3 regions of the Halomonas sp. I1 genome follow, and region 1 is predicted to be linked to each of the others. Evidence: riboswitches for the same ligand, from Rfam matches in the RefSeq annotation. Region 1 holds a riboswitch; each other region holds the start of a gene.
What was found. Region 1 has a riboswitch for thiamine pyrophosphate ahead of tenA (thiaminase II). Riboswitches for the same ligand answer to the same signal wherever they lie in the genome.

Region 1 (7,278 bases):
TCTCGTGGATGTTGGCCCCGGTGGACAGATCCATGACGGTGTCTGAGCCCCAGCGGATGCCCCAGGTCATCTTGTCGACCTCGTCCTCGATGGAGGAGGTGACCGCCGAGTTGCCCAGGTTGCCGTTGATCTTCACCAGGAAATTGCGGCCGATGATCATCGGCTCGGATTCCGGGTGGTTGATGTTGCAGGGGATGATGGCGCGGCCGGCGGCGACCTCGTCGCGCACGAACTCGGGCGTGATTTCCTCGGGCAGGCGGGCGCCGAAGCTCTCGCCCGGGTGCTGGTGGCCGAGGATGCGCTCGACCTCCTCGGTACCTGAGTACTGTGCCGAGATGGCTTGTCTACGTTGATTTTCCCGAATGGCGATGAATTCCATCTCCGGGGTGACGATGCCCTGACGGGCATAGTGCAGCTGGGTGACGTTCCTGCCTTCCTTGGCGCGCCGCGGCGTGCGGGTCAGGTCGAAGCGCAGCGGCGCGAGCATCGGGTCGTTGGCGCGACGGCGGCCGTATTCGGAGGTCGGGCCGTCGAGGAACTCGGTGTCGTCGCGCGCCTCGATCCAGCCGCGGCGCAGTTCCGGGAGTCCGCGGCGCAGGTCGATCTCGGCCTCGGGGTCGGTGTAGGGGCCGGAGGTATCGTAGACCAGCAGCGGCGGGTTCTGCTCATCCGGGCCCACGCCGGAGGTGCGGGTCGGTGAGAGGCTGATCTCGCGGAAGGGCACGCGAATATCCGGGCGCGAGCCCTCGACGTAGATCTTGCGTGAGCCGGGCAGGGCCTGGACGGCGGCGTCGTCGACGCGGGCGCTCTCGGCGAGAAAATGATCGGTCTTTGCCATCGGTCGTTCTCCCTTTGCTTGGGGGTGTTATCAGGGAGGACAGCTGGGGAGGACAGGGGCGGCCGGCGCCAGGCGCCGCCGCGTGTCGCTTGATCCCTACGCTGGTCCTAGCCAGTTCAGGTTCAACGGGATCCATGCTGTTTCCGCATGATCTCAGCCGTCTTCAACGGCACCCCGTCAAGCGTGGTGTTGCCCGCCATCGTTAGCGGGCCATATGGCGTCAGTCCGTGCGATCCAGCCCCATCTGCCAGAAGTCGATCTCCAGCCGGGTGGCGTCGCGGAAGATGGTGGCCAGGCGCGCGAAGCGCTCCGGCGTGACCTCCGCCAGCCGGGCATCCAGCCAGGCGACTTCATCTCGCATGGCACCCTGGAAATCGTCGCTTTCGTACATGGCGATCCAGGCGTCGAACGGGTTCTCGTTGCCTCGTACGGTGTCCGGGCGAGCGTTCAGCCAGTTGGCGATCTCGCCATAACCCACCAGACAGGGGGCGAGCGCCACGTGGAGGTCGAGCAGGTCGCCGCGACTGCCGGTGTCCAGTACGTAGCGGGTGTAGGCCAGCGTAGCTCGGGATTCGGGCAGCCTGGCCAGGTCATCCTCGGAAATGCCCCATTCGCGGCAGAACCCCACATGCAGGCCGAGCTCCACGTCGAGAATCGTCTTGAGTCCTTCGAAGGCGTGGCGCAGCTCGGCTAGGTCGTGACTCTTGTAGGCGGCCAGGGCATAGGCTCGGGAGAAGTGGATCAGGAACAGGTAGTCCTGCTGCAGGTAGTGGCGAAAAGCCGGCGGGGCGAGGGTGCCATCGCCGAGGGAGCGGACGAAGTCGTGTTCGATATAGGCGCGCCAGTCCTGCTGGCAGGCGTCGGTCAGGTCGCTGAATCGATAAGCCATCATGTCTCCGATGTCGGGATCCGGATGGCGGGCGAAGCGAAACGAGGAGGGAGGACGGTCGGCATGAGAGGTACCGAGTCCACCGCCTGATTCCCTACGCCGGTTCACGTGCGACGAGGTCGCACCTACCCGGATCAGGTTCCACGGGATCAACGCTGTGTTCATCGCGAACGCGCGTCATCTCAGCCGGCTCAACCGGCACCCCGTCAAGCGAGTGGCCTCAGTCTAGCAGCTTGTTCGGCAAAGAAAAGGCCCTGTCGTTACTTGCCGATGGTCTCTCGACGCCGGGTGGGCAGGCGTCGTTCCCAATCCCGCGAAAACGACTGGAGCGGCATGTCGCGAGGACACTCCGAGGGAGGAGACGCTGGCTCTGCACCGCCGTGTACGGGCGTCGGCCGGGTCAACTCTCTCAGCACGGCAGGCGGTACCGTCTCGCTGGGCACCAGCAGCAGGCCGTATTGGCGCAATCGCCTGCCGATGGTAAGACTGCTGCTCAGGCGGACGAGGGGGGCAGCCAGCATCAGGCCCAGCCATACCGGTGTCAGCCACCAGAAAAAGGTCGGTGCATACCACCAGGTGATCCATGCCCAGCAAGCGCCGGCCAGGGTTCCCGGCCAGGTGTGGCGGAGCGCCTCGCGCCAGGGCAGGGCACGTCCCTCGCGGGACTGCGGATTCCAGGCGACGGTGCGACCGCTCAGCACTTCGATCACGAAGCGGCTGTGAAAGACCATCATCAGCGGGGCGATCAGCATCGCGAACAGGGCTTCAAGCAGCGCGCTTGTCACTAGTCTGGCACGCCCGCCATAGCGTGCCGGATACTGGCGAAGGGCCAGACAGACACCCAGCACCTTGGGCATCAGCAGCATTGCCAGGGTGCCGCCGAGCAGCGGCATGATCAGGTTGGGCGGGGCGATCGGCCAGTCGGGGAAGAGCTGGGCGTTGGAAGTAAAGAAGTTGGGGTCGATCAGGGCACGCATCAGGGCGTCGATGGTGCTGACCACCAGGATCGCCAGCCAGATCAGCGACGACAGGTAGGCCAGGGCGCCGCACAGGAAGTGCACGCGGCTGATCATGTGCAGGCCACTGCCGCCTAGCAGGCGCAGGTGCTGCAGGTTGCCCTGGACCCAGCGGCGATCGCGTTTGGCATAGTCGAGAATATGGCTCGGCATCTCCTCGAAACTGCCGCCAAGATCGGTGCGCATGCGGACCTCCCAGCCGGCTCGCCGCAGCAGGGCCGCCTCGACGAAGTCATGGCTGAGGATGTCGCCGCCGAGTGGCGGGCGACCGGGCAGCTCGGGGAGGCCACAATGCCGGGTGAAGGCGTCGACGCGGATGATGGCATTGTGGCCGAAGTAGTTGGCGGCGTCGGATTGCCAGAAGCTCAGCCCGGTGGCCAGCATCGGCGAGTAGACGGCGGCGGCGAACTGGTTGGCACGACCGAACAGGCTGTCCTGGCGGACCGGAATCGGCACCGTCTGCAGCAGGCCGAGGCGCGGATTGGCTTCCATCTCCGCGATCAGTTCGTGCACCGTGTCGCCGCTCATCACGCTGTCGGCATCGAGCACCAGCATGAAGTCATAGTGTCGTCCCCAGCGCTGGCAGAAGTCGCCGAGATTGCCGGCCTTGCGGCCCGCATTGCTGTCGCGGTGCCGGTAGTGGAGCTGGCAGTGATCGGCGAGGCGGTTCTGCAAGGCTGCCATGGCGGTGCGCTCCCGCGCGATGATCTCGGCGTCGGTGCTGTCGCTGAGCACGAAGGCCTCGATGCGTCGTGCCTCGGTGATCGGCGGCAGATCTCGACAGGTGGCTTCGAGCCCGGCGGACACGCGTTCGACATCCTCGTTGTGGATCGGCATGACCAGGGCGGTACACGAGCGGGCATCGTCAGGCGGTCTGGGAGGCGAGGCCTTGGCCAGGCTCAGGGGGTCACGGCCGGTCAGGGACAGCACGAAACCGATGATACCGCTCCAGAAGGCGATGACGATCCAGCCGAAGGTCACGGTGAACAGCACGAGTATGGCGAGCTCCAACGGTGTCAGGCCGCCGACGTGGAGGATGCGGAACATCGTCCACAAGCCCAGGCCGGTGGTGGCGGCGACCAGCAGGGCGAAGGTGACTCGGCGAGTGCGCCGGAAGGGGATGGGGGCCACGATGGCTCGGGCGTCAGCGGCGCTCATCGGGGTACCAGACATAGTTCCAGGTTTCGGTCAGCGGTTCGCCGTGCAGCGTGAGGGCCAAGCGCATGTCGGCCGGCGTGCCCTCTTCCGGAGTGAGCCGGAAGTTGGCGCGCCAGGTGTCGTCACCGGGCAATCGCTGGACGCGCGGTTCGAGTATCTCGCCGCTGGAGGTGGTCAGCCGGGCCTTCACCGGCTGGTCGGCGTCGAGGTTCTCGAGCGCGGGCCCCTGGAAGTCGACGATGAAATGGCGCTGGCTGGCGGGGGGCGGGTCGTCCTGACCCGGCATCGCTCCCCAGCCCTGCCGGGTGCGGATGACATGGGCGAGTCGCTGTTCGGGGGGCGTGGCACCGAAGGTTTGTAGCCGGTAGCGGAAGGTGCGCGATTGTCCGGCCTCGAGCGGTTGCTCGGGGACCCAGTAGGCGGTGATGTTGTCGTTGGCTTCGCTGTCGGAGGGGATCTCGACCAGCTCGATGTGTCCTTTGCCCCAATCGTCCAGAGGGGTCACCCATTCACTGGGACGCTTTTCGTAGCGAGCCTCGGCATCGAGATAGCCGTCGAAATGTCGAGGCCGCTGGACCAGGCCGAAACCTCGGGGCGAACTGTCCTGAAGACTCGAGAGATGCAGCGTCTCAGGGTTGCTCAGCGGGCGCCAGATCCGTTCGCCATTGCCGGTATGCAGCGCCAGGCCACTGGAATCGTGGACACGCAGGCGGTAATCGTCGGCCGGGTAGCTGGCGATGCCGCCGTGCATGAACATGCTGGTGAGCGGGGCGACGCCGAGTTTGGTGACGTCATCGCGGGCGAAGAGGCGTGCCTCGGTGTCGACCACGGTCTGACTCCCCGGTGCAATAGCGAAGCGGTAGGCACCGGTCAGCGAGGGACTGTCGAGCAGTGCCAGAACGGTCATGCGGGTCGCGTCCGGCTCGGGCTCGATCAGCCAGAACTCGCGAAAGGCCGGGAACTCCTCGCCGTGGGGTTCCGCGGTGTCGATGGCCAGGCCCCGGGTGGAGAGGCCGTAGCCCTGGCCGCGGCCGACCATGCGGAAGTACGAGGCGCCGAGAAAGACCATGAATTCGTCACGGTACTCGCCGCTGTTCAGCGGGTAATGCAGGCGGAAGCCCGCATAGCCCAGGTCACCGAGTTCGAGGTCGGTCAGATCGGCGACATCGTCATCATAGCGGAAGTGTGAAGCGTCGAAGGGCAGGGGGCTTACGTCGCCGTCGGGTCCCACCAGATTGAGAGTGACCGGCCGGTCATAGAGAAACCCCGGATGGAACAGCTGGACCTCGAAGAGGCCCCGGTCCTGCCAGATGGCATGCTCTGGACGAAAGCGTATCTGTCGATACTGATCGTAATCCAGTTCGGCGAGCTCGGGAGGAATCGCCGACGCCGTATCGGCATAGGCTTCCTCGGCCAGGCGTTCGGCCCGGTCGGTGATGGTGTCGTACAGCGCCTCGCTGGACGAGGAGCCGGTGGCGTCCATGGCCACCAGGCTTCCCAGTGCAAGTGCCAGGAGTCGGGTCGGCAACGTCATGTCGCATGTCTCCATAGGGTCCCGCCGGCACATCCCCGCGCAAGCCGGGCCAGGAGGTTCAGGTCATCCCGGAATGTCTTGTGATGTCACGGATGCCTTGTGTGGGGTATCACCCATCATCGAGGGTGTTTCATTACCCTGTCTTTGTCGATGGAGCACCGGGATGGTTCCATCGTCGTCGACATATCGGCTCAGCGGTAGAGGCGGAAGCGTTTCCCGTCAGGGCGTTGCTCGGCTTCCTCGGGGGTTTTGCGATAGCGCTTGTATTCCCACTGGTACTGGGCCGGGTCCAGGGCAATGGCGGCTTCGACGCTGGCGTTGACCCCGGCGGCGGAGGTGGCTTCGTCGCTGTCGTACACTCGCTCGTCGGCAGCCAGGAAGTGGATGGCGAAACCGCGTCCAGGGAGACGGCGTGCCACACCGGTGACCACACGGGCGTCGGTGCGGGCCACGAGCTTGGGCAGTAGCGTGGCGGTATACGCCTGGCGCCCGAAGAAGGGCGCGAACACGCCGCTCCCCCAGCCGGGCTCCTGGTCCGGCAGGATGCCGACCGCCTCGGTGCGCTTCAGTGCCTTGAGCAGGGCGGCCACTCCGCGCGGGTTGGTCGGCACCAGACACGCCCCCTGTCGCTCGCGCCCCCGGCGAATGATGGGGTCGAGTGCTGCCAGCTTGGGAGGCTCGTACATCGCCGTGAAGGGGAAGTGGCTCGACAGCCAGAAATTGAGGACTTCCCAGTTGCCGAAGTGGGGGGCCAGCACGATGACCCCCTGCCCTCGATCGCGGGCGTCGTCGAGAAGCTCACGGCCGTGGATCTCGAGGATGGAGCCCTCCAGGCGCTCGTCGTCACCCATCCAGGCCATGCCGAGTTCGAGCATGGTGGCGCTGGAATGCACCAGGCTGTTGCGGGCGAGATGCCGGCGCGACGATTCGTCGAGCTCAGGATAGGCCTGGTTCAGGTTGACGCACGTGACCAGGCGTTCACGCTGGCTGAAACGTTGCACGAGGGGGCCGGTCAGTTGTGCCAGACGCCAGAGCGAGGCGGGGCGCCAGCCGGCAAGGGCGCGCCACAGCGTGGCGATCGCCCGGCTCTGGAGACGTGCAGAGGAAGAATCGGGTTCGGCCATGGATCAGACCAGCCAGGTATCCACATTTTCCGGTTTGCGATGTTCCTGCAGGCCCTTGAAGCCCTTGACGCAGCGGATGACCAGCCAGATCACCGCCACCAGCCAGGTGAGAAAGCCGATGAGAATGAAGGTCAGCAGGCCAGAAACGGCGAAGTAGAGCAGGCCGATCCAGAAGGTGCGGATCTGGTAGCGGTAGTGCTCGTCGAGCCAGTCGGGCCCCTTGCCGCGATAGACATAGGCGATCACCACGCCGACCAGGGCGGTCAGCCCGCCGGTGACGATACCCGCCAGATGCAGCGCGTAGATGACCATGGGAATGGTCGTGTCGGGCCTGGGGTTGGATTCGGCGACCACGGGGTCGTGCGGCGCGTTCTCGTTCATCGGTCATCCTTGAAGGTGAGTGAGCGTGACGGTTGTTTGCACCATGATACCTGGCACCGCGATCGATGCCACCGGGCACGGCGCATGTCAGCGCAATGGTCGGCTGATTTCCAGCAGGTTGCCGTCCGGGTCGCGTAGATAGAGGGACTCGAGCTCGCCATTGGCCCCCTGGCGTCTGACGGGGCCGAGTTCCACATCCACCGACAGGGCGTCCAGGTGTCGGTGCACCTCGTCCAGGGGCAATTGGCTGCGCAGGCAGAGGTCCAGGCTGCCCGGTGTCGGCGTGGCGGCACGGGGTTCGATATCGGTGGCGGTCCAGTGCAGGCGCAATGCCATGT
Region 2 (7,278 bases), on a different contig from region 1:
GAAACGGGGGGGGCGACGCATTCTCTCGGTGGTCATGGGGGGCTATACCGCGGCTTCTCGAGACGAGCACATGGCCAACCTGCTGGATCGCGGTTTCCTGCGCGCCTCGCTGAGTGACGGGCGAGGTTTTCTGGCCAATACTCGCATCACCGATGACCACCTGCTGCCCGGGGCACGGCGCCCGATACCATCGTCCGGTCAGATGCTGGCGAGCGCCGACGACACGACACCCGAACCGCAGGCCATCAGCTCGCCTTCCCGGGATGAGGTCATTGCGACGGCCGGTACCGGCGTGGGCGCCGTGACATCGGTGTCCGAGCCGACGCCGGCCAGGGAAACGTCAGGCGTGACCTCGACACCCGAACAGGCGTCTTCGTCTCCCTCGCCGTCGACCGTTGCCGTCGCCTCGGCGGCATCGCGCAGCCATGCGCCCGACCCCATCCGGCGCGTCGTCGATCAGCACGAGGCGGCGATGCCCGGAAGCTGGGGCGTGCAGGTCGGGGCCTTCAGCGACGCCGACCATGCGCGACGCCTGGCTGCCCGAGCCGCCGAACGCCTGACCGCCGAGCTGGCCGATGCCCGCGTGGCGGTACCGCATGTTGCCGAGGCCGGCGTCTATCGCGCGCGGCTGGTGGACATGCAGGAAGGGCAGGCGCGTAACGCCTGCCGGCGATTGCAGGCGCAGGGGATGGATTGCATGGTGGTGCAGGCCACCCTTTAGGGAAGCACTGCGTGACGCGGTGCTCAGCATCCCGGCTATGACGGCATAGGCTCCGGTTCTTGTGCGCCTGGTGCTTGGCTCCGCTTGCCGGTTTGCCCAGCGCGTCCCCGAAAGGGTGGGTTGCCGTTACCCGCGAAACCCATTAGCTTGGTAGCCAAATATGCATCACCCCGCCGGTTCGACCGGTGGGGTGGTTTTTTTGGTTCATGCTCAGTGTTCTGAGCTCTGAGGCCAAGCGGTCGGGAGAGGTGAGATGTCGTCATCGTTCAAGGGAATCCTGTGCATGTGCGGCGGGGTCTTGTGTCTGGCGCTGGGCGATGCCATCACCAAGTGGCTCGGCGAGACGCATTCGCCGCTACAGCTCATCTTCTTCCGTACCCTGGTGTCGCTGCCGCTGATCGCGTTGATCGCTCGCTTCAACGGCGGGCTTCGCAAGCTGTCGACACGTCGCCCCGGCATTCACCTGATGCGCGGGCTGATTTTTACCGGCACCATGATCTGCTTCATGTGGGGCCTGACCCTGCTGCCGCTCGCCGAAACCACGGCCATCGCCTTCGCGGCACCTTTGTTCGTTAACCTGTTGTCGGTGCCGCTGCTCGGCGAACGGGTCGATCGGACCACGCTGTTGGCTACCCTGCTGGGCTTTATCGGCGTGCTGGTGGTGGTGCGGCCGGGAGGCAGCAGCTTTCAGCCGGCGGCCCTGATCGTGGTCGGTGCGGCGGTTTTCTACGCCCTGACGATGATCACCGCGCGTCGCTATGGCGACCGTGAGCACCTCTGGGCCATGGTCTTCTATACCACTCTGGTGCCGATGCTGGTATCGGCAGCGACCCTGCCCTGGGTGTGGCAGATGCCGGCGCCGATTCACTGGCCATTCTTCCTGCTGGCCGGCGTGCTGGGTGTCGGCGCCATGATCGGGCTGACCCTGGCGTTTCGCTACGCGCCGGCGGCGCTCGCCGCGCCCTTCGATTACACGGCGCTGCTCTGGGCCATATTGCTGGGCTGGTGGCTATGGGACGAGGTGCCGGACCTGTGGGTACTCGTCGGCGGCACCCTGATCATCGTCAGTGGCCTGGCCATCGCCTATCACGAGCGTCGTGTCGCCCTGAACCGTCGGCCTTCCACTTGATGCGGTGACTCAGCGCCCAGGCCTCCCCGAGGACGTGCCCTGCAGGAAACGACGCGCCGCGGCTTCCGGATCCGGTGTGCCGCAGATCGCCGAGATCACCGCCAGGCCGTTGGCCCCGGCACGACGCACCGCCTCGGCGTGCTCAGCCTTGAGCCCCCCGATGGCCACCGTCGGCAAGGGGCTGGCGCCGGCCAGGTCCGCCAGGCCGTCGAACCCGAGCGGGGCGGCATGGTCGTGCTTGCTGGGCGTGGCGAAGACCGGCCCCAGGCCCAGGTAGTCGAGCCTGGCCGGCTCGATCCGGGCGAGCTGTTCGTGGGTCTGTACCGAGAGCCCGAGGATGGCATCCGCCCCGAGCGCGGTGCGGGCGTCCTCGGCCTCGCCGTCGTCCTGACCGATGTGCAGCCCATCGGCGCCGCTGGCCAGGGCCACTTCCAGCCGGTCATTGATCAGCAGGGGAACGCCGCTGCCCGCGAGGGCGGTCTTCAGGCGTCGTGCCACCGGCACCAGTTCGGCATCGCTGGCGTGCTTGTCGCGTAGCTGCACCAGGGTCACGCCACCGCGCACAGCGGCGGTGACGGTTTCCTCCAGGCCGTGTTCGGCGCACAGCTCGGGGTCGGTGACCAGGTAGAGAGACAGGTCAACTCGCATGGGTGATCTCCAGTCGGGCACGGTTGGTCAGGGTGTCGGCGTCGAGGGCATGCAGGGCATCGAGGAAGGCCACGGCGAAGCTGCCCGGCCCCCGGGCGCTCTCCCCGGCGATGCTGCCGGCTACGGCGTAGCCCGCCAGCGCCGAGACGCCGGCCTCGAATGGGTCTTCGGCGACGGCCAGGCAAGCGCCCACCACCCCCGTCAGGGCACAGCCCAGGGTCGTGACGAGCGGCATCAGGGCGTGCCCGCCGGCCACGCGGGCCAGGCGCTGGCCATCGGTGACGAGGTCGGTCTCGCCGGTGACGGCAACCACGGCGCCCGTGCGGCGAGCCAGCTCGACGGCGGCGCGCTCTGCCGCCTCGGTAGTGTCGGTGCTGTCCACACCCTGACCACCGCCGCCTTGCTCGGCCAGGGCCATGACCTCCGAGGCATTGCCGCGTACCACCGTCGGTGACAGTGCCAGCAGGCGGGTGCCGGCTTCGCGGCGCAGGGTCGTGGCGCCCACCGCCACGGGGTCGAGCACCCAGGGTGTGCCGGCCCCATTGGCGGCACGGGCGGCATCCTCCATGGCGTCCACCCAGTCGGGCGAGAGGGTGCCGATATTGAGGGTCACGGCGCCGGCCAGAGCGGCGAACTCGCCGACTTCCTCGCGGGCATGGGCCATGGCCGGCGAGGCACCCAGGGCCAGCAAGACATTGGCCATGGTATTCATGGCGACATGATTGGTGATGTTGTGAACCAGCGGGCGGGACTCGCGCACGCGGCTCAGGTGGCGAGCAGGATCGATGGTGTGCATGGCGCCTCCCGGGCGGCGGGAGGTGCTGGCCTCGGGAGAGCCGGCACGACTCCCTCCGCCGGCATTATCCGGGTCAGGTGGTGAGGGTGCATCTCAGCCGGGCGGCATGGCGTCCGGCGCCCCTGTCGTCAGGCCTTCTACTATCCGTGCCCGGTTGGCACCTGTAAAGAGGCGGCGGCGCTTGCCGCCGCCTCTTTACCTCAGGAGCGCTTGGGCTGCTTGACCAGGCGCAGGTAGGGCTTCTGCTCGTCCCAGCCGTCCGGGAAGAGCGTCTTGGCCTCCTCGTTGCTCACGGCGGGAACAATGATGCAGTCATCGCCGTCCTGCCAGTTCACCGGCGTGGCCAGCTTGTGCTGGTCGGTGAGCTGCAGGCTGTCCAGCACACGCAGCACCTCGGCGAAGTTGCGGCCGGTGCTGGCCGGATAGGTGATGGTCAGGCGGACCTTCTTGTTCGGATCGATGATGAAGACGCTACGCACCGTCAGGGTGTCGTTGGCGTTGGGGTGGATCATGCCGTAGAGGTTGCTGACCTTGCGGTCGCCGTCCGCCAGCAGCGGGAAGTTCAGCCCCTGCCCCTGGGTTTCCTGGATGTCGCCGGCCCAGGCTTCGTGATCCTCGAGCGGGTCCACGGAAAGGCCGATGGCCTTGGTGTTGCGCTTGTCGAATTCCGGCTTGAGCCGCGAGACCTCGCCGAGCTCGGTGGTGCACACCGGGGTGAAATCCTTGGGATGCGAGAACAGGATGACCCAGTTGTCTCCTGCCCATTCATGGAAGTTGATGGTGCCGGCGGTGCTCTCTTGAGTGAAGTCTGGCGCGATGTCGCCGAGTTGCAGTGCCATATTGGCCTCCTGATGGATGGGTGAGTGGCATCGCGGGCGCGGTGCCGGCTCGAGGGTTTCCAGCATTGCACGATGATGGCGCGGGTGGAAACAACCGCTGGCCATATGCTCAGTCGAATTTACGCTTAGTGTCGAGCGACGAGCTGCGGGTTCCGAGCCTCGAGAGTCGAGCAGAGCGTAGCAGGCTTGAAGCTGTGAACCCTGGGGGCGGGGTTCGAATCTCGTATCTCGTCGCTCGTTTGCTTCGGGGGTGGGGTTCGGGTCTCGCATCTCGCCGCTCGTATGCTTTGGGTTTCGAGCGTCGAGGGCAGGCACGTTTCGTACCGTCCCTAAGGGGCTGGGGCGGCGGCACCGAGAAACCGCTCCCGCCAGTAGTCCAGTCCCAGCGCCGTGGTGGTGACGCGTCGCCCGCGGCCGGGCGCATGGATCATCTGGTCATGGCCCAGGTAGATCCCCACATGACTGGCATCGCCGCCTCCGGCGGTGTCGAAGAACAGCAGGTCGCCCGGGCGTGCCTCGTCGGTCGGCGGCAGGGTCTCGAACTGTCGGCGAGAGGTGCGTGGCACACTGATGCCTGCCCGGGCGTAGGCGAGCTGTACCAGCCCCGAACAGTCCAGCCCGCTCGGCGTATCACCCCCGAAGCGGTAAGGCGTGCCGAGTGCCTGACGCGCCTCGGCGAGGATCATGGCGCGGTCCATGGAGAGGTTGCCCGTGTCGCGGGTGGCCAGGTCGGGCCCGGCGCAACCGGCCAGCCACAAGAGCAGCAGCATTGCCAGCGGCCATCTCGTCACGCGAATTGTGGAGTGGCGGTAGATGACATCTGATGGCATGCGCGGCTCCATGGCGGTGAGGTTCCGTCTCCCTCGCATAGCCTAGGCGCTGATACCGACGCTGGCTAGCATCAACGAAAGGCGATGCGCGTGCCATGGGTCAAACGTTCCTCGGGCGTCATGGCATGCCCCGGAACGCCGATCATTTCGTCGCCGCACTGGTCATCCCAGGTCAGTACACCGTGGGTCAGCCCCAGTTCCCCGAGGCGTTCTCGGAGTTCGCCGGTACCCAGGTAGGTGCAGGTATGCCCGGCCTTGTCGGTCAGGGTGGATACGCCGTTGGCGTGATGGAAGCGCACCGTGTAGATGCCATCCTGGGACTCGACCTCGACGATGGGCGAGAACCCGTGGGCCAGGGCGTGGGAGAGTTGCTTGTAGGTGAGGCGATCACCTGGAGACAGGTCGGTGGCGGCCATGATGAGCCCCCTTCGCGTGGTGGTGTCGTCTATCAATGTAGAATCCCGCCGGGATCGCCGCCATCCCGCTGGCGGGGTGGAAATTCCGGAGCTTCGCCCCCATTCAGGCAGCACTATCCCACACGACATCCCACACGACGCGAAAAGGAGAGGGCCATGAGCTTTGAGGGTGAGCAGTATCCCGGCGTGAAGGCACCGGCCGCCGAGACCGAAGGCTTCCGCCTGAATCACACCATGCTGCGGGTCAAGGATCCGCAGGCGGCGCTGGACTTCTACTCGCGCGTCTTCGGCATGCGGGTACTGCGCAGGCTGGACTTCGAGGAGATGCAGTTTTCCCTGTACTTTCTGGCCAAGCTAGAAAATGGCGATGCGGTGCCGGAGGACAAGGCGCAGCGTAGCGTCTGGACCTTCAGCCAGAAAGGACTGCTGGAGCTGACCCACAACTGGGGGACCGAGGATCAGGCGGACTTCGCCTATCACGACGGCAACGCCGAGCCCCAGGGGTTCGGGCACATCTGCTTCTCGGTGCCGGACCTGGATGCCGCCGAGGCGTGGTTCGATGCCAATGAGGTCGAGTTCATCAAGCGTGCCGCCCAGGGCAAGATGCCGGATGTGGTCTTCGTCAAGGACGTGGACGGCTACTGGATCGAAGTGGTCGAGGCTGCGCGGATGGCCGACAAGGGCGACTAGCGTCGCCAGTGTCGAGCCACGAGCCACGAGCCACGAGCCACGAGCAGCGAGACAAGCCCAAGCCCTGACAAAAGCGTAGAGGCCGTCCCCTTCGGGCGGCCTCTGTCATCATGTGCTGGTTCGGTGCCTGGGCGATCAATCGAAGATGCGCTCGAACTCTTCCGAGAAATCCTGGCTGGAGGGAGATATCTGGAGCCAATCGATGATCAAGGCAAGGAGACGTCGGGCCGTATGAAAGAGTATATGGGATAGCTCATGCAGCAAGTTGAAATGCTCGGCAATCTCTGAGTAGTTGGTGGCATACTCATGCGCGGCCATGTTGCGGATGGCGCGACAGCGTTGCCAGTCGGCCGTTGAGTCGATGATCCCTTGCTTTTCGAAAAAGGCGAGGACTTTTAAGAAGTTATCACTTGGCTCTCCCGCAAGAAGAGCGCTATGTCGCATGGCGGAGGCCAGGGAATCCTGTAATTTGGCGAATCGCTCGTTGATGGCGGCGAGTGTCTCGAAGAGATCAATATCCTTCTTGTGTGCTTCGAGCCATGCGGCTTCGAGGGGCCAGGCGACCCGGACCTCGGATTGGTGGAGGAACCAGGCACAACGCTGAATGGCTTCCAGGAGTTGTGCCAGATGGTGTTGTTGCCTATCGAGAATATCCTGGCTCATGCGGCATCCTCGAGCTTGATCGAGCGGGCCTGGTGCAGGGCGATGGCTTGAAAGGGCGTCGGCTCATCCCCTTGTGTATAAGTTAGAATATCCACAGGGAGCTGTAGATTGGTCTCCAGGTCCTGCTTCAGTTCGGCACGTGCCAGAAGCGGGATGGGCGTGGAGGAAACCAGCAACAGGTCCAGGTCGCCACCTCGCCGAGTCTCATCGAGGCGGGAACCAAAGAGTCGAATATCCACGTCACTACCCACCAGATGTCTGGCAATGTCGAGGATACAATGACGTTGCTGGTGGCTAAGGCGCACTAGGAGGCTCCAGAAAAGACTGACTCATGAGAAGTCTAGCACTCTGCCGAATATCGCCGACACCTGGGGCCGGCTGGCCCATGGGCCAGCCGGCCTCTGTCATCGTGTGCTGGTTCGGGGGCCAGGGGGCGAGTGAGGGCGTGCTGGCATCCAGCGAGATCATGAGCTCCTTCGGCGGTCAGTCAGTGCTCGTGATCGTGCTGCGTCTCGGTGCCTGACTTGCCATCTGCTTCCGGCTTGG
Region 3 (7,278 bases), on a different contig from region 1:
TCACTCCCCCAGTGGCTGGCGGTTGTCGCCGCCACGATGGGCATCGAGGGTGATCTTGAGCCGGCGCAGCTTGTCGCGGCTTCGATCCTGATGTCGCAGGGCGAGCTCGAGAGCCAGCACATCGATGGCGGCGAGCACGGCATAGCGCGATGCCGAGGGGTGATAGATGAAGTCGGTCTCGCGGGCGGCCACCGGCAGAATCACATCGGCGGTTTCGGCCAGGGGTGAGCCGTTGGCGGTGATCGCCACGACCCGCGCGCCGTACTGGCGGGCGATCTGTGCCGACTCGACGATCTCGGGCGTATAGCCGCTCACCGAGAGAGTGACCACCACATCGTCGGGCTCCAGGGTCGAGGCCACCATGCGTGGCAGCAGCGACTGCGGATAGGCGCTGATGGCATACCCCAGCCTGACCAGACGGAACTGCAGTTCCTGGGCCAGCATGGTGGAGCCGCCGCCGGCGCCGAACACCAGAATCTGGCGGGCGCCGTCGAGCAGTTCGATGGCACCGGCGACGTCGGCCTGTTCCATCAGTTCGCGATTGACGTCGAGTGTCTGGGTCGCGATGTCGTAGACGGCACCGAGTCCGTCGGTATCGCCGGCATCCTGGATGAAGCGTCGACCGGCCGCCAGGGCGTGCGTCAGTCGCCGCTTGAGATCGCGTACATTCTGGCACCCCACCGCCCGGGCGAAGCGGGTCACGCTGGCATCGCTGACGTCGGCGCGTTCGGCGATGGCGCCGATGCTGGCCTCGCTGACGAAATCGATATCGGCGAAGATCAATTCGGCGACCTTCTTTTCGGCGTCACGCAAGCCGGCGAAATCGCTGGTGATGCGTGACAGGATGTCGATGTCCTGAGTCACCGCTGTCTCCTGGCGTGTGATGAATGGCCTTGAGAGGTGTCGTCGTGGTTGCCTGTCGAACAAGGTATGGTATTTTCTAACAAGAAATCAATATCTGTGAAAGTTTTTATCAAGAGGGGTCGTCGGCAAGACGGTGGCTCAAGGCCGAGGCCCCAGGACGAGGAGTGGCGAAATGCGCGAGACGGCATCGAAAATGGGCGACAAGGGAACCCCGGAGGGCGGGCATTCACTGCTGGGGGGTGTGAGCCTGCCGGCGGCGGCGATACAGGCGGCACCACTGGCGCATAACTTGACGTGGATGCAGCGTTTCGCCGAGTCGCATGGTGCCCAGCTGGCGCCGCACGGCAAGACCACCATGACGCCCGCGCTGTTCCGTCGCCAGCTCGAGGCCGGCGCCTGGGGCATCACCCTGGCCACCGCGCCGCAGTGTCGCGCGGCCTTCGCCAGTGGCGTCGTGCGAGTGCTGATGGCCAACCAGTTGGTGGGCCATGCCAACATGGCGATCATCGCCGAATTGCTCGAGGCGGGCGCCGATTTCTTCTGTGTGGTCGATAGTGAGGTCAACGCGCGGGATCTGGGGCATTTCTTCGCCGAACGTGGCTTGACGCTCAAGGTGCTGATCGAACTGGGCGTCGAGGGCGGTCGTACCGGCTGCCGCTCCGTGGAGGCGGTCAGGGAACTGGCGCGGGTCGTCGATGCTGAGCCGGGCCTGGCATTGGCCGGCATGGAAGGCTACGAGGGCGTGGTGCATGCCGAGGATCCGGTGCCGGCGATTCGCGATTATGCCTCTCAGCTGGTCGAGGCGGCCCGCTGCCTGGATGACGAGGGTCGGCTCGCCGTGGACATGCCGATCATCACCGCGTCGGGGTCGGCCTGGTACGACCTGATCGCCGAGGCCTTCGATACGGCCGAGCTGCGTCGACGCTTCACGCCGGTGATTCGTCCTGGCTGCTATGTGGTGCACGATCACGGCATCTACCGCCAGGCCCAGCGCGGCGTGCTGTCGCGGCGTCCCGATCTGCATGAAGGATTGCGGCCGGCGCTCGAGGTCTTCGCCCAGGTGCAGTCATTGCCGGAACCTGGATTGGCGATCGTCGCGCTCGGCAAGCGCGATATCGGCTTCGACCATCTTCCCGAGCCGCTGCGGCGCTATCGGGAAGGCGGTTCGGTGGATGAGGTGCTGAGCGTCGAGGGCTGGGAGATCACCAAGTTGATGGACCAGCATGCCTTCATCCGCCTGCCCGAAGACGCCGACGATGTGCGGATCGGCGATGTGGTGGCCTTCGGTGCCTCGCATCCCTGCCTGACCTTCGACAAGTGGCGGCGGATCTGTCTGGTCGATGAGCGGCTGACCGTGACCGAGATGCTCGAAACGGCATTTTAGGGTCTGTACGAAAATTGCCAGCGCTCGCCGACTTCCAGGACAAGGTCCAGGCGCCCCGGGGCTATCGCCGTTGGATCTGGCGAGGGGCGCCGGGGACAGGTCGAAGAGGGGGTCCGATGCCATGGATGGCATCGGTAGCGCCCAGGGAGGGGTTCACAGCGCCCCCTCGCAGGCCTGTCGACGGATCAGCCCCGAGCGACAAAGCGTAACTGCGATAACCCTGCTAAGCGCCCCGGGGCATTCGTCTTCCGGCGACGAGTATGGCATGCTGTCGGGCGGCCTTTTCGGGCTGCCGTGGAAACGTCGCGTTCGGCGCCGTTTCCCTCACAATTCATCCACTGTCGCCAGGGGAGTCTCGTCATCGACGGGACTGAGAGAGCGCGTGACGCTGACCCTGGAACCTGATCCGGTTCATGCCGGCGGAGGAAGCGCGACATGCCTTACCTGACGTCAGCCGTGCTTGGCGCGGCGCTGCTGTGTTTTGCCTACCTGGGCCTGCGGGCCCGCCGGGCCGATGGCCCCCTCGATGACTATGTGACCGCTAGGAACTCCCAGGGCGCTCAGTCGATCGGTCTTTCCTTCCTGGCCTCGAGCATGGGGGCCTGGATTCTCTTTGCGCCGCCGGAAATCGGCGCCTTCGTGGGACCGGTGGCGCTGGCCGGCTATGCCGTCGGTTCGGCGCTGCCCTTCGTCGTGCTGGGGCTGTATGGCCCGGTGATTCGTCGGCACCTGCCCGAGGGGCGCAGTATCGGCGAGTTCGCCGAGGCGTGCTATGGCGTCGGCGTGCGACGCTGGGTTGCGCTGGTCTCGATTCTCTACATGGCGTGTTTCCTGGCCGCCGAGCTGACGGCCATCGGTGCGATCGCGTCCTTGCTGTCCGAGGTGCCGCCGTCGCTGGTGGTGATCGGCGTGGCCGTCGTCACCCTGGTGTATACGGTACTGGGCGGTTTGCGTGCCAGCCTGGCAACGGATCGCTGGCAGGCCTGGCTGCTGCTCGGGTTGTTGGTGCTGGTTGCCGGTGTGTCCGTATGGCGCCTGCCGCCATTGCCGGCGGAGGCGACGATGCCTTCCACGTCCACCGGCGGGGCGCTATCGGTGGCGTTGACCCTGGTCATCGCGGTGACGGCGGCCAACCTCTTCCACCAGGGCTACTGGCAACGCATCTGGGCGGCCGAGACGAGCCAGGCATTGGGACGAGGCGCCCTGCTGGGCTGTGGCAGTGTTCTGGTGGTGATCATGGCGATCGGTGGCCTCGGCATGCTGGCCGCCATGCAAGGGTTGCCATTGGGTGAGCCGCCGATTCCCTTTTTCGCCCTGCTGACCGAGGCGCCGAGCTGGCTCGGCGTGCCGGCACTGGTGCTGGCCGTCACCCTGGTGGCGTCGAGTGTGGATACCCTGCAGAACGCCATCGCCTCGCTGGTGGTGGCGGGGTCCGGCCGTCGCGGGTTGTCCATCGGCACCGCACGGCTGGTCACCGTGGCCTTGATGGTTCCGGTGGTGGTGATCGCCCTGCAGGGGCTGTCCGTGTTGCGCCTGTTCCTGGTCGCCGACCTGCTGTGCGCGGCCATCGTGGTGCCGGTACTGCTGGGGCTGTGGCGTCGCATGAGCCCGCTGGCTGCGGTGGCCGGCGGGGTCGCCGGCCTGCTGGGCGCGGTGCTGCCGGGCTGGGTGAGCCAGGGTGAGCCGGTGGCTGGCCTCCTGGCGGCGAGTTTCCCGGGGGGCGTGCCGACACTGCCGCCGTTCCTCGGTGCCCTGGTGGCTTCCACCCTGGTCAGCCTGCTGGTTGCCGGCTTTCGGCCCACCACACGCCACCCCCTGACAAGTGAAGGAGACACGCCATGACATCGCGCACCAACTGGCAGACATGGGCCGCCGGCCGGGAAGCGCCCCGCATCACCGACTGGCTGCGCGAGATCAGCGAGCCCGACTGGTCCGCGACCGTGCAACACCCGCTGTTCGATGACCTGGCCTCCGGACGTCTGGAGGGCGCGCGCTTCGCCGCCTACATGGTGCAGGATTACGGGTTCGTGGATCCCTTCACCGCCTTGATCGGCCATGCCATCGGTCATGCGCCGAACATGGAGGACCGCGTGGTGCTGGGGCAGTTCATGGGCATGCTGACCAGTGACGAGAACAGCACCTTCCAGCGGACCTTCGAGGCTTTCGGGGTGTCGGCCCGGACCGAGTACCTGCCGGCGACCCGCGACTTCCGGAAGCTGCTGCGCGATACCGGCACGGGACGCGCGCCTTCCGGCGAAGGGCGCTATGCCGAGATGCTGGCGGTCCTGGTGGTCACCGAATGGCTCTATCTGGATTGGGCGACCCGGATTTCCCGCGCCGAGGGCCTGCATCCGCTGATGGACGAGTGGATCGACCTGCATGACAACCCGGACTTCCGGGCCTTCGTCGACTGGCTGCGCCGTCGTCTGGACGAAGAGGCGGCCGGGCTCGATGACGCCGACTTCTCGCGGATGGCCGAACGCTTCCGCGAGACGGTGGCCAAGGAGCTGGCGTTCCACGACGCCGTCCATCCTCGTCGCTGATCCGGACATCGGCTCGACCGGGTTGCCATGGCGGGCGCGGCCAGCCACCCTCTGAAGGTCAGACTAGCGACCCGAGGAGAGCCCGCATGAGCGATACACCCAGTGACTCACGTCGCCGATATTCCGCCCCGGTGGTGGATGGCATCGGCAAGTCGGCCAGCCGCGCCATGTTGCGCGCGGTCGGTTTTTCCGATGACGACTTCAGCAAGCCGCAGGTGGGCATCGCCTCGACCTGGAGCCAGGTCACGCCCTGCAACAGCCATCTCGCCGAGCTGGCCGACCGGGCCAGTGCCGGCGCCGATGCGGCCGGTGGCAAGGGAGTGGTCTTCAACACCATCACCATTTCCGATGGCATCGCCAACGGTACCGAAGGCATGAAGTATTCGCTGGTGTCGCGAGAGGTGATCGCCGACTCCATCGAGACGGTGGCCGGCTGCGAGGGCTTCGACGGCCTGGTGGCGCTGGGCGGCTGCGACAAGAACATGCCGGGATGCCTGATGGGGCTGGCCCGTCTGAATCGTCCCAGCGTCTTTGTCTATGGCGGGACCATCATGCCCGGCGCCGACCATACCGATCTGGTCTCGGTGTTCGAGGCCATGGGCGCCCACAGTCGTGGCGATCTCGACCTCATCGACGTGAAACGCATCGAGGAAACGGCGATTCCCGGCCCCGGCGCCTGCGGTGGCATGTACACCGCCAACACCATGGCTTCGGCCATCGAGGCGCTGGGCATGAGCCTGCCGGGCAGCTCCGCTCAGAACGCCGTGTCAGACGAGAAACGCGGCGATAGCCAGGCGGCGGGGGAGGCGGTGCTCAAGCTGCTCGAGCACGACATCAAGCCCTCGGACATCATGACCCGCGAGGCCTTCGAGAATGCCATCACGGTGGTGATCGCGCTGGGTGGCTCGACCAATGCCGTGCTGCACCTGATTGCCATGGCGGACACCATCGGCGTGTCGTTGAGCCTCGATGACTTCACCGCCATCGGCCGTCGAGTGCCGGTGCTCGCCGACCTGCGTCCCAGCGGCCATTACATGATGAGCGAGCTGGTCGCCATCGGCGGCATCCTGCCGTTGATGAAGACCCTGCTCGATGCCGGCCTGCTGCATGGCGACTGCCTGACGGTGACGGGCAAGACGCTGGCCGAGAACTTGGCCGAGGTGGCGCCTTATCCCGATGGACAGTCGATCATTGCCCCGCTGGAGGCCCCGCTCAAGGACGAGAGCCACCTGCGCATTCTCTACGGCAATCTGGCGCCGGAAGGCGCGGTGGCCAAGATCACCGGCAAGGAGGGGACGCACTTTACCGGCACGGCGCGGGTATTCGGTTCGGAAGAAGAAGCCCAGGCGCGTATCAACGATGGCGTCGTGGTGGCCGGCGACGTGGTGGTCATTCGTTACGAAGGGCCTCGCGGCGGGCCGGGCATGCGCGAGATGCTGACGCCGACCTCGGCGATCATGGGGCGGGGCCTCGGCGATCAGGTCGCCTTGATCACCGATGGGCGCTTCTCCGGCGGCAGTCACGGTTTCGTGGTCGGCCACGTCACGCCCGAGGCCTTCGACGGCGGCCCGCTGGCACTGCTGGAGGATGGCGACCGCATCACCATCGACGCCGAGGCCAACACCATCGACGTGGCCCTGGACGATGATGAGCTGGCGCGTCGGCGCGCCGCCTGGCAGCGTCCCGAGCCACGTTATACCCGTGGTGCCCTGGCCAAGTACGCCCGAGTCGTCAGCTCGGCCTCGATGGGCGCGGTGACCGATCGCCTGGAGTGACTCGCGTCACTCCGAGACGGCCGAACGCATCATGTCCTCGAAGGTCTTGGCGTTCTCGGGCAACTCGAAGATATCCGGCGCCGGGGAGGCGTCGGATAGCTCGGCCAGCTGGAAGCGGTCACCGAAGCGCAGCATGCCAAGTCCGCGTTCTTCCAGCGTCGTGGCAATGGGGTCGGGTTCACCGGTCATGGTGCGCTGATACTCGTGGAAGGCCGACATCAGTTCCCGCACCTGGGCGTCATCGCTGAGCACGATTTCGTCATCGTGCGAGGTGCCACTCTTGTCGGTCCACTGGAGCCGGTAGACCTCGCCCTCGAGGCCGGCGATGGATTCGCTGTCGCCCGTGGATTCGAGGGCGTCGACCTGGCTGGCCTGCTGGCCGGTCATGGTCTCGACCTCACCCCCGCCCATGTTTTCGGCCATGTCCTTCAGCTTGGCCATGTCCATGACCATTGTCTGCCCCTGCATCTGGCTGACCATGTAGCCCTTGCCGTCGCGCAGCAGCATGAAGCCGGCCTGTGACTGGTCGGGGAAATCCATCCGCAGGTTATCGCCGGCCCAGCGGACGTCCATGGTGACGCCGCCCTGGTCCGACTGGGCTTCCAGCTTGGCACTGCCATCGGCCATCGCGGAGGACGAAGCGGCCATGACAAGCCCGGTGGCCAGCAGGCCGGTAGCGAGGTATCGCATGGGGCACTCCCAGTATCGCTGA

Region 2: it holds a riboswitch for thiamine pyrophosphate, as region 1 does, so the genes downstream of both, thiM (hydroxyethylthiazole kinase) here and tenA (thiaminase II) in region 1, are expected to answer to the same signal.
Region 3: it holds a riboswitch for thiamine pyrophosphate, as region 1 does, so the genes downstream of both, RSO41_RS08170 (sodium:solute symporter family transporter) here and tenA (thiaminase II) in region 1, are expected to answer to the same signal.

Annotation. Positions count from the first base shown of each region.
Region 1 is NZ_JAVXUS010000003.1:153,076-160,353, reverse strand. Features, by position in the region: gene thiC (phosphomethylpyrimidine synthase ThiC) at 1-838, opposite strand, end outside; TPP riboswitch at 915-1,025, opposite strand; gene tenA (thiaminase II) at 1,059-1,727, opposite strand; TPP riboswitch at 1,801-1,943, opposite strand; gene mdoH (glucans biosynthesis glucosyltransferase MdoH) at 1,988-3,901, opposite strand; gene RSO41_RS06305 (glucan biosynthesis protein G) at 3,888-5,435, opposite strand; gene RSO41_RS06300 (lysophospholipid acyltransferase family protein) at 5,627-6,559, opposite strand; gene RSO41_RS06295 (DUF4870 family protein) at 6,563-6,940, opposite strand; gene RSO41_RS06290 (VOC family protein) at 7,028-7,278, opposite strand, start outside.
Region 2 is NZ_JAVXUS010000001.1:147,826-155,103, reverse strand. Features, by position in the region: gene RSO41_RS00690 (serine hydrolase) at 1-721, shown strand, start outside; gene RSO41_RS00685 (DMT family transporter) at 975-1,850, shown strand; gene thiE (thiamine phosphate synthase) at 1,860-2,498, opposite strand; gene thiM (hydroxyethylthiazole kinase) at 2,488-3,294, opposite strand; TPP riboswitch at 3,328-3,428, opposite strand; gene RSO41_RS00670 (peroxiredoxin) at 3,495-4,133, opposite strand; gene RSO41_RS00665 (C40 family peptidase) at 4,463-4,963, opposite strand; gene RSO41_RS00660 (hypothetical protein) at 5,035-5,379, opposite strand; gene gloA (lactoylglutathione lyase) at 5,536-6,069, shown strand; gene RSO41_RS00650 (hypothetical protein) at 6,205-6,732, opposite strand; gene RSO41_RS00645 (nucleotidyltransferase domain-containing protein) at 6,729-7,037, opposite strand; gene RSO41_RS00640 (metal ABC transporter solute-binding protein, Zn/Mn family) at 7,220-7,278, opposite strand, start outside.
Region 3 is NZ_JAVXUS010000005.1:42,543-49,820, forward strand. Features, by position in the region: gene RSO41_RS08160 (MurR/RpiR family transcriptional regulator) at 1-864, opposite strand; gene RSO41_RS08165 (amino acid deaminase) at 1,037-2,248, shown strand; TPP riboswitch at 2,585-2,694, shown strand; gene RSO41_RS08170 (sodium:solute symporter family transporter) at 2,684-4,090, shown strand; gene RSO41_RS08175 (TenA family protein) at 4,087-4,791, shown strand; gene ilvD (dihydroxy-acid dehydratase) at 4,878-6,566, shown strand; gene RSO41_RS08185 (hypothetical protein) at 6,573-7,256, opposite strand.